DNA from 3 places in the Streptomyces sp. SAS_272 genome. Region 1 is predicted to be linked to each of the others. Evidence: riboswitches for the same ligand, from Rfam matches in the RefSeq annotation. Region 1 holds a riboswitch; each other region holds the start of a gene.
What was found. A riboswitch is a leader RNA that binds a small molecule or an ion and turns the genes downstream of it on or off. The one in region 1 is predicted to bind S-adenosylmethionine.
Positions count from the first base shown of each region.

Region 2: linked by a shared signal. The riboswitch ahead of ACN6LD_RS19275 (amino acid ABC transporter permease) and the one ahead of thrC (threonine synthase) in region 1 are both predicted to bind S-adenosylmethionine.
Region 3: linked by a shared signal. The riboswitch ahead of ACN6LD_RS27800 (aminotransferase class V-fold PLP-dependent enzyme) and the one ahead of thrC (threonine synthase) in region 1 are both predicted to bind S-adenosylmethionine.

Region 1 is NZ_JBMNDR010000008.1:35,750-39,016, forward strand. Features, by position in the region: gene ACN6LD_RS07995 (alpha,alpha-trehalose-phosphate synthase (UDP-forming)) at 1-724, opposite strand, end outside; gene ACN6LD_RS08000 (glucosyl-3-phosphoglycerate synthase) at 841-1,785, opposite strand; SAM riboswitch class I at 1,951-2,106, shown strand; gene thrC (threonine synthase) at 2,125-3,267, shown strand, end outside.
Region 2 is NZ_JBMNDR010000031.1:70,227-73,493, reverse strand. Features, by position in the region: partial or broken gene ACN6LD_RS19285 (LLM class F420-dependent oxidoreductase) at 1-101, opposite strand, end outside; gene ACN6LD_RS19280 (putative leader peptide) at 465-575, shown strand; SAM riboswitch class IV at 830-938, shown strand; gene ACN6LD_RS19275 (amino acid ABC transporter permease) at 1,263-2,243, shown strand; gene ACN6LD_RS19270 (amino acid ABC transporter ATP-binding protein) at 2,240-3,028, shown strand; gene ACN6LD_RS19265 (ABC transporter substrate-binding protein) at 3,097-3,267, shown strand, end outside.
Region 3 is NZ_JBMNDR010000056.1:50,435-53,701, forward strand. Features, by position in the region: gene ACN6LD_RS27795 (Lrp/AsnC family transcriptional regulator) at 1-238, shown strand, start outside; gene ACN6LD_RS27800 (aminotransferase class V-fold PLP-dependent enzyme) at 336-1,700, opposite strand; SAM riboswitch class IV at 1,881-1,997, opposite strand; gene trpD (anthranilate phosphoribosyltransferase) at 2,073-3,137, opposite strand.

The DNA.
Region 1 (3,267 bases):
CGCCGAGACCGTGCACGCCGACCTCGGCGCCGCCCAGGCCCCCGGTGGACTGCTCGCAGCACGCGGTGAAGGCGTCCGCCCAGCGCCGGGTGAGGAAGCCCAGCCGGTCCGCGCCGAGCATGCCCCGCAGCAGCTGCTCACGGATGTCCCGCGGGAGCAGGGCGAAGTAGTCCGGGGGAGCCCACGGCGTGTGCGAGAAGTGCCCGATCCGCAGGTCGGGACGGAGTTCGCGGAGCATGCCGGGGACGAGACACAGGTGGTAGTCCTGGACCAGCACGGCCGCGCCGTCCGCCGCCTCCTGCGCGAGCGCCTCGGCGAAGGCCCGGTTGTACGTCTCGTACGCGGCCCACTGTCGGCGGAACTCCGCGTCGAAGACCGGCTCCAGCGGGGTCTGGTACAGCAGGTGGTGGACGAACCAGAGCACCGAGTTGGCGATGCCGTTGTACGCGTCGGCGTGCACGTCGGCGGGGACGGGCAGCATGCGCACGCCCTCCTCGCCGACCCCGCGCCGCACCGCCTCCCGGTCGCCGTCGGAGAGCGCCGAGCACACCCAGAGCGCGCCCGCGTCGGGTCCGATGGCCGACAGGCCGGAGACCAGTCCGCCGCCGCCGCGTTTGGCGTGCAGCGAGTCGTCCTCGCGTACCTCGTAGGAGACCGGACCGCGGTTGGACGCGACCAGCACCTCGGCGCCCCGGGCGGCAGACGTGTCGTGCGTGGAAGCCATAAGCCTCAACCTAGCCCGCTCTGTAAACGCTCAAACGTACGGTCGCGCTGAGTGGAGGGGTCGTATCCGGCCGTGTCGCCGCTGCCGGCGCCCTGCGCAGGAGGCCGGGCACGCGCTCAGGCCACCCTGCGTCGCGCGTACTCCGAGACGTCCGCCATCGGGGGGCGTTCCTCCGTGTCGACGGAGTAGGTGTGCGGTTCGAAGCCGTCCGGGCCGCGCTCGAACTGGGTGAGGGCGGGGCGGACCAGATGGCCGCGGGCCAGCCGCAGCTGGGCGGTGCGGTAGATCGCCGCCGCCATCCGGCCCAGAGCCTGGCCGTCCTGGTGGCGATGCTTGCGCACGCCGACGTCGACCTGGGCGAGGGCGTCGAGGCCCACCAGGTGCAGGGCGTCGACCAGCATGCCCAGTTCCACGCCGTACCCCACGGGGAAGGGCAGCTGTTCCAGCAGGCTCCGGCGGGCCGCGTACTCGCCGCCGAGCGGCTGCACGAACCCGGCGAGCTGCGGCCAGTGCATGTTGAGCAGGGGGCGGGCCATCAGTTCGGTGACCCGTCCGCCCTGACCGGCCGCACCGCCCAGCGGACGGTCGTACATGGCCTTGACCAGGTCCACGTCCGGATCGGTGAGCAGCGGGCCGACGATCCCCGAGACGAAGTCGGAGGAGAACTCGCGCAGGTCGGCGTCGACGAAGCAGACCACGTCCCCGCGGGTGACCAGCAGCGAACGCCACAGCACCTCGCCCTTGCCGGGCACGGCGGGCAGGCGGGGGAGTATCTCGTCGCGGTGGACGACGCGCGCGCCCGCGGCCGCGGCGACCTCGGACGTGCGGTCGGTCGATCCGGAGTCGACGACGACGAGCTCGTCGACGAGGGGGACCTGCAGCATGAGGTCGTGACGGATCACGGCGACGATCTCGCCGACCGTCTCCTCCTCGTTGAGCGCGGGCAGCACGACGCTCACCGACTGGCCCGTGCGCTGTTTGGCGGCGAGAATCCGGTGCAGTGGGCGGTCCGTCAGGGACCAGGAACGGGTGCTCAGCCAGCGCTCGACTTCTTCCAGCACGTCGGCGGCTCCTCTGCGTTCTCTCGGCGAGTACGGTCCTGCGTGATCCATCTCGCGGTTCGGACGACTATCTCAACTGTCCTGGCCTTCGGTTACAGTCTTGAACAACGCGGCTGACCATCGCATGTCAGGGTCGTCGGCGCGTACAGATCAACAACCGAATACCGCTCATCCAGAGGGGCAGAGGGACACGGCCCGATGAAGCCCCGGCAACCCTCCAGTCGGTTCTCGTAGATCAGTGTTGATCGTTCAGCGAGGCTCCCGGCTCGGGAAGGTGCCAAATCCGTCTCACGGCGAAGTGCGTCGTGAGGAAGATGAGGAGAAAGGGCCTCGCCTCACATGGCTGCGCAGACTGTTGCAAGCACCACGGACTCTACGACCTCCGCTGTCGACCTCGGTCCGGCCACCGCGTTGAGCTGCCGCGAGTGCGGCCACCGCGTCCCCCTCGGTCCGGTCTTCGCGTGCGAGGAGTGTTTCGGCCCGCTCGAGATCGCGTACGACTTCTCCTCCTACGACACGGAGGAGCTGCGCAAGCGCATCGAGGCGGGACCCGCGAACATCTGGCGCTACGCGCCGTTGCTGCCCGTCCCGGCGGACGTGGCCGACAAGCCGAACATCAACCCCGGCTGGACCAAGCTCGTGCAGGCCGACAACCTCGCCCGCGAGCTGGGCGTCGACGCCGGCAAGCTCTTCGTCAAGGACGACTCCGGCAACCCGACCCACTCCTTCAAGGACCGGGTCGTCGCCCAGGCCATCGAGGCCGCCCGCGCGTTCGGCTTCACCACGCTCTCCTGCTCCTCCACGGGCAACCTGGCCGGCGCCGTGGGCGCCGCCGCCGCCCGCGCCGGGTTCCGCTCGTGCGTCTTCATCCCGCACGACCTGGAGCAGGGCAAGGTCGTCATGGCCGCGATCTACGGCGGCGAGCTCGTCGGCATCGAGGGCAACTACGACGACGTCAACCGCTTCTGCTCCGAGCTCATCGGCGACCCGGCGGGCGAGGGCTGGGGCTTCGTCAACGTCAACCTGCGGCCGTACTACGCCGAGGGCTCGAAGACGCTGGCGTACGAGATCTGCGAGCAGCTCGGCTGGCGGCTGCCCGACCAGCTGGTGGTGCCCATCGCGTCCGGCTCCCAGCTCACGAAGATCGACAAGGGCCTTCAGGAGCTGATCAAGCTCGGGCTGGTCGAGGACAGGCCGTACAAGATCTTCGGCGCGCAGGCGGAGGGCTGCTCCCCGGTGTCCGTGGCCTACAAGGCGGGGCACGACGTGGTCCGCCCCCAGAAGCCGAACACCATCGCCAAGTCGCTGGCCATCGGCAACCCGGCGGACGGCCCGTACGTCCTCGACATCGCGCGGCGGACCGGCGGCGCGGTGGAGGACGTGAACGACGAGCAGGTCGTCGACGCGATCAAGCTGCTGGCGCGCACCGAGGGCATCTTCGCGGAGACCGCCGGCGGCGTGACCGTGGGCGTGACGAAGAAG
Region 2 (3,267 bases), on a different contig from region 1:
TCGACGGTCTTCTCGTCGCCGATCACGGCCAGGTCGGCGGCCCGTCGGCCGCCGGAGAGTTCGACGGCCCGCGCGTAGGACGGGATCTGTTCGTAGAAGGCGTGAGCCGCACCGAAGGTCTGCCCGCACCGGGCCGACGTGACAGCGAACTCCGCGGCCTGCGCGGTCAGTCGGACGGTGGCGTCGACCTGGCTCGGCGCGGCGGACGCGTTGAGCGCTACTCGGACAGTCATGTCAGTCAGAACGGGCGTCGGCCGAACCCGCATTCCGGTCGGCGTGTGACAGCTTCTTGTCAGTCATGTGTACAAGGGACGGCCGGCGGCTCGGCCCGCAGACGTGCGGTGGCTGTGTCGAGCGGTGCCGCCGTCCATCGGGGCGTCCGCGATGCGGGACGGCCCTCTTGACGGCGATGCCGGTCGGATCGACACTCACCGAGGGAATCCTAGTGAATAGGTAGGGAAAATATGAGACGCCTGGAGCCGGTCACCGCACGCGTGTGCCGTTCGCCTCTTCTGACCTCCCGCCGTCACATCGATCTGCTGCGCGTCTGCAGCGCGATCAGCCCCCAGGGCTGAGCAGGGGCCCATCCCGTCCCGGCGGCGCCCGCGCCGGCGTGACTCATGCGTCCGCCGTGCACGGATGAGCCCCGCTCCCGCACCCGACGTCGCGTCAGCCGCGCGTACGTCCGCGCCCGCTCCCGGGGAGAGTCATCCGCCGGAGCAGCCGTCCAGATCCTGGACCGGGCGGCACACTCAGCCCATCAGCTGTTCCGCCTGGTGGACCGGCGTTGACATTCGTTCGGGCACTTGTCTTGACTGTGGCCCAGAACGGTCATGAGCGTCAGCGACAAGCCCTGGCTGGCTGACCGGCAACCCTCGCACCGCGGTGGGGTGCCCCAGGTGACGACCGGACCGAAGAGGATTCGGTAAGCGCGAGGCCCGCAGGGCCGGAACGGTGAAGGTGACGCCATGTACGCAGCTCCCAGGACGGCCACGCGCCGCCCACAGGGCTGCGTACAGCCGTACCCGAACCCTCTCGTCGCCGATCGTGCCGTCGACCTGCTCCGCGTGAACAGCGCACTGTGTACCGCACCGGGCCGTGCCCGCTGTCGGGGCTGACCTCTCCCCGCAGCCCCCGCATTCCCTGACGAACGCCGCCCGAGCGGTGTGCCGTCGTCCTCCCCGCCCCCGGTGTCCCGCCGTCATGTGCGCTGCCGCATGCCGCCGCGCCTGAGGGGTGTACCCACCCAGCCGGAGCCCACTATGAGTGAACCCCCTGGTGCCACCGTCACCCTTCCCGAAGCGCCGACCGCCGACGAACCGTCGAAAGCCCTCACCGCCCAGAGAGTTCTGCCGTTGAGGCGGCCAGGGCGCTGGATCGCCACCGCGTTCGTGTTGGTTCTGGTCGCCCAGTTCGTGCACGGACTGGTCTCCAACCCCTTCTACCAGTGGGACCGCTGGGGCTACTGGTTCCTGCGCCCCACCATCCTCGACGGCCTCGTGATCACGCTCGAAGTCACCGCCTACAGCGCCGTGTTGGGTCTGGTCGGCGGCGTCCTGCTGGCTCTGGCGCGGCTGTCGAAGAGCCCGGTGCTGCGCGCGGTCAGCTGGACGTACGTCTGGGCGCTGCGCTCCATCCCGCTCATCGTGGTGCTGCTCTTCCTCTACAACTTCAGTGCTCTGTACCGGACGTTGAGCGTCGGCGTCCCCTTCGGGCCGGCCTTCTTCTCCTTCGACGAGTCGAAACTCGCGACCGACATGGTGATCGCCGTCATCGGCCTCAGCCTCAACGAGGCCGCCTACGCGGCCGAGGTGGTCCGCGGCGGCATCCTCTCCGTGGACCAGGGCCAGCACGAGGCGGCCGCCGCGCTCGGCCTGCCCAAGGGCTACCAGTTCCGCAGGATCGTCTTCCCGCAGGCCCTCAGGTCGATCACCCCGAACTACGTCAATCAGCTGATCGGCCTGATCAAGAGCACCTCGCTGGTCTTCTACGTCTCGTTGCTCGACCTCTTCGGCACCGCGCAGAGCATGGGCTCCACCTACCCCGGCGACATCGTGCCGCTGCTCCTGGTGGTGACCGTCTGGTACCTGATCCTGACCAGCGTCGTCTCCGTGATCCAGTTCTACGTCGAGCGGTACTACGCCCGCGGCGCCACCCGCGCGCTGCCGCCGACGCCCCTGCAGAAGCTCCGGGCCGGCCTCACCGACCTGCGTGCCCGTGTCCGCCGGGAGGCCGCGGTATGAGCAGCACCGACACCCTGGAGACGGCCCCTGCCGCCCTGGAGATCCACGACGTCCACAAGTGGTACGGCACCCATCGCGTCCTCGACGGCATCGACCTGACCATCCGCCCCGGCGAGGTCACCGTCGTCCTCGGCCCGTCCGGCTCGGGCAAGTCCACGCTCCTGCGGGTCGTCAACCACCTGGAGAAGCCCGAGATCGGCCATGTCAGCATCAACGGCGAGCCGATCGGGGTGAAGCGCCAGGGCGACCGGCTCAAGGAGTTGAGCGAGCGCGCCATCCTGGCCCAGCGCGGCCGGATCGGCTTCGTCTTCCAGAACTTCAACCTCTTCCCGCACCTGACCGTCCTCGACAACGTGGCCGCGGCCCCCGTCGCCACCGGAAAGCTGACCAAGGCCGAGGCACAGGCACTGGCGAAGGAACTCCTGGAACGGGTCGGCCTCGGCGAGCGCATCGGCGCCTACCCCCGGCAGCTCTCCGGCGGCCAGCAGCAGCGCGTCGCCATCGCCCGCGCCCTCGCGCTGCGCCCCGGCGTGATCCTCTTCGACGAACCCACCTCCGCCCTGGACCCGGAACTCGTCGGTGAGGTCCTCGCCGTCATCAAGGACCTGGCCACCAGCGGCACCACGCTCGTCATCGTCACCCACGAGATCGGCTTCGCCCGCGAGATCGCCGACCGGGTCGTCTTCATCGACCAGGGCCGGATCGTCGAGCAGGGCCCGCCCTCCGAGGTCCTCGACAGGCCGCGCCACGAGCGGACCAGGGATTTCCTCAGCAAGGTCCTGTGAACCGCCGTACGCCCAGAACTCCCCCCACGCCAAACCTCCGCACCCTCCTCCAGCGACAAGGAACGGCCATGCCCACCTACTTCACCCGACGCAGCCTGAGCAGAGGCATCACCGCGGCCACCGCCGTCGCCGCCCTCGCCACCGGGCTCGCCGCCTGCGGGGGCGACAGCGACGCGGCCACCACCACCGCCGACGCCAAGCCCGGAGAGGTCGTCGTCGGACGGGTCTCCAACGGCGCC
Region 3 (3,267 bases), on a different contig from region 1:
CCCCGAGATCGCCGAGCGGATCGCCTCTCTGGAGTCCGTGAGCGAGGTGTTCTCCGTGACGGGGACCTACGACCTCATCGCGATGGTCCGGGTGAAGCAGCACGAGGACCTCGCCGAGGTCATCCCCGGCAGCATCAGCAAGATCCCCGGGGTCGAGGGGACGGACACCCACGTCGCGTTCCGCACGTACTCGCAGCACGACCTCGAGGCGGCGTTCGCCATCGGCCTGGACTCCTAGGGGTTCGCTCCGCGGGTCGGCGGGTCGGTCGCGCGGTTCCCCGCGCCCCTGGGGGTTTCCCCGCCCGGGACGCGGAGGCGCCGTGCGCTCGGCGAGGTCAGTCCACTGCCGGGACGCAGCGGCCGTCCTCCGTGCGGTACCGCCACTTCGCGCCCTCGCTCACCAGCTCGCGGACCGCGGTCACGAAGCGTTCGACGTGCTCGTCGGGGGTGCCCGCGCCGAAGCTCACCCGGATGGCGTTGAGGGACTTCTCGCCCGGAGCCGCGTCGGGGGCGCCGCACTCGCCCTGCGCCTCGGGGGCGCCGCCCAGGAGGGTGCGGACCAGCGGGTGGGCGCAGAAGAGGCCGTCGCGGACGCCGATGCCGTACTCGGCGGACAGGGCCGCGGCGAAGTGGGAGCTGTTCCAGCCCTCGACGACGAAGGAGATCACGCCGACGCGCGGGGCGTCGTCGCCGAAGAGGGACAGGATCCGGACCTCCGGGACCTCCGCGAGGCCGGTGCGCACCTTCTCGATCAGGTGCCGCTCGCGTGCGACCAGGGCGTCGAAGCCGGCCTCGGTGAGGGCCTTGCAGGCGGACGCGATGGAGTAGGCGCCGATCACGTTCGGGGAGCCGGCCTCGTGGCGGGCCGCGCTCTCGTGCCACTCCACGTCCACGCCCCCGTCCTCGCGCCGGGTGACCTTGCGGCTCGCGCCGCCGCCCGCGAGGTAAGGGTCCGCCGCGACCAGCCAGTCCGCGCGGCCGGCCAGCACGCCGGAGCCGAAGGGGGCGTACAGCTTGTGGCCGGAGAACGCGATCCAGTCGACGTCGAGGTCCTGGACCGACACCGGGTGGTGCGGGGCCAGCTGGGCGGCGTCCAGGACGATCCGGGCGCCGTGGGCGTGCGCCGCCGCCGCGAGCTCGCGCACCGGCCACAGCTCACCGGTGACGTTCGAGGCGCCGGTGACGCAGACCAGCGCCGGGCCGTGCGGGTCCCGGGCGGCGAGGGCCCGCTCCAGGGTCTCCACGGCCTGGCCAGGGGTGCGCGGGGCGTCGAGGCAGGAGACCCGGGCGTCCTGCCAGGGCAGCAGCGAGGCGTGGTGCTCGGTCTCGAAGACGAAGACCTGGCAGTCGGCGGGCAGGGCGCGGGCCAGCAGGTTGAGGGAGTCCGTCGTCGAGCGGGTGAAGACCAGCTGGTCGTCGGGGCGGCAGTCGAGGAACTCGGCGACGGTCCTGCGGGCGTTCTCGAACAGGTCCGTGGAGAGCTGGGAGAGGTAGCCGGCGCCGCGGTGCACGCTGCCGTAGTACGGGGCGTAGGCGGCGACGTCGTCCCAGACGCGCTGGAGGGCGGGGGCGCTGGCCGCGTAGTCGAGGGCCGCGTAGGCGACCTCGCCGCCGGTGACGAGCGGAACGGTGACATCCCGGCCCAGAACGTCCAGCGGGTCACAAAGGGGGCGGGCGACGGCGGCGGTGGAGACGGACATGGCGAACTCCCGTGAGAGGAAAGGGGGAACCGCCGTGCGAGCGGACATGGCTCGAGCACGGAGGAAGACGAAAGGGGTGTGCGGAGGCGGGGCTCTACGCCCTATCGCATTCGCTTGCTCACAGGAGACTCCCTCGGACGACCCAGGACCCCTGGCGTTCTCACTCGAAAGAGTGCGAGGGATCCGCGCTTGCCGTGGACCTCGTTGCCCACGGCCTGGTCTTCACCCGGGGCACCCCGCCACGGACGGAGGGTTGCCGGACAGTCAGCCGGGGCCTCATGACTGTCACTCATGACCTAGTACAGGAATCTACGCGAGCCGATCACGGTCCCGCAACCCGTGTCCGGATGGCGGGACCGCGTCTCACGGACGTCAGGCGTTGCTGGCCGCCACCCAGCGCTCCAGCGCCCGCTTGGCCGCACCGGAGTCGAGCGACTCCGCGGCCCGCGCCATGCCGGCCCGGATCTCCTCGGCCAGCGTCCCGCCGCCCGGCTCGAGCGCCACGAGCGCCGCCGCCGAGTTCAGCACGACGGCGTCGCGCACCGGGCCGCGCTCGCCCTCCAGCAGACGGCGGGCGACCTCGGCGTTGTACGAGGGGTCCCCGCCCCGCAGGGCCTCCACCGGCACCAGGTCGAGGCCGACGTCCCGCGGGTCGAAGGTCTCCTCGGTGACCTTGCCGTCGCGCACCACCCACACCCGGGAGGTGGCCGTCGTGGTCAGCTCGTCGAGGCCGTCGTCGCCCCGGAAGACCAGGGACGAGTTGCCGCGTGCGGCGAAGACGCCCGCGACGACCGGCGCCATGAGCGGATCGGCGACGCCGACGGCCTGGGCCCGCACCTTGGCGGGGTTGGTCAGCGGGCCGAGGACGTTGAACACCGTGCGGATGCCCAACTGGCCGCGCGCCGCGCCGACATGACGCAGCGCCGGATGGAACTTGATCGCGAAGCAGAAGGTGATCCCGGCCTCCTGCGCCACCTCGGCCACCCGGCGCGGGGTCAGCTCCAGGTTGACGCCGAGCTTCTCCAGCACGTCCGAGGCGCCGGACGCGGAGGACGCGGCCCGGTTGCCGTGCTTGACGACCGTGGCGCCCGCACCGGCCACGACGATCGCCGACATCGTGGAGATGTTGACCGTCTTCGCGCCGTCGCCGCCCGTGCCGACGATGTCGACGGTCGGCCCCGGCACCTCGATCAGGTTGGCGTGCTCGTACATCGCCCGGACCAGACCGTTGATCTCCTCGACGGTCTCGCCCTTGGCCCGCAGCGCCACCACGAACCCGGCGATCTGCGCGTCGGTGGCCTCGCCGCGCATGATCCGGTCCAGCGCCCAGAACGTGGCGTCCGCGCCCTGGTCGTGGCCGTACAGCAGACCGTTCAGCACCTCGGGCCAGGAACGGCCCGCCGCGGTGTCGCCTCCAGCGGGGGTCACAGCGCTCATCAGCCGCTCCTGGGTGTCGTACGGATCTTCCGTGGGTGCCGTGGAAGACGTGTGTGCCCACCCTATCCAGCCGACGGGCACGGCAAAGGGCCCCGTCCGACAACCGGACGGGGCCCTTTCACCGTGGCGT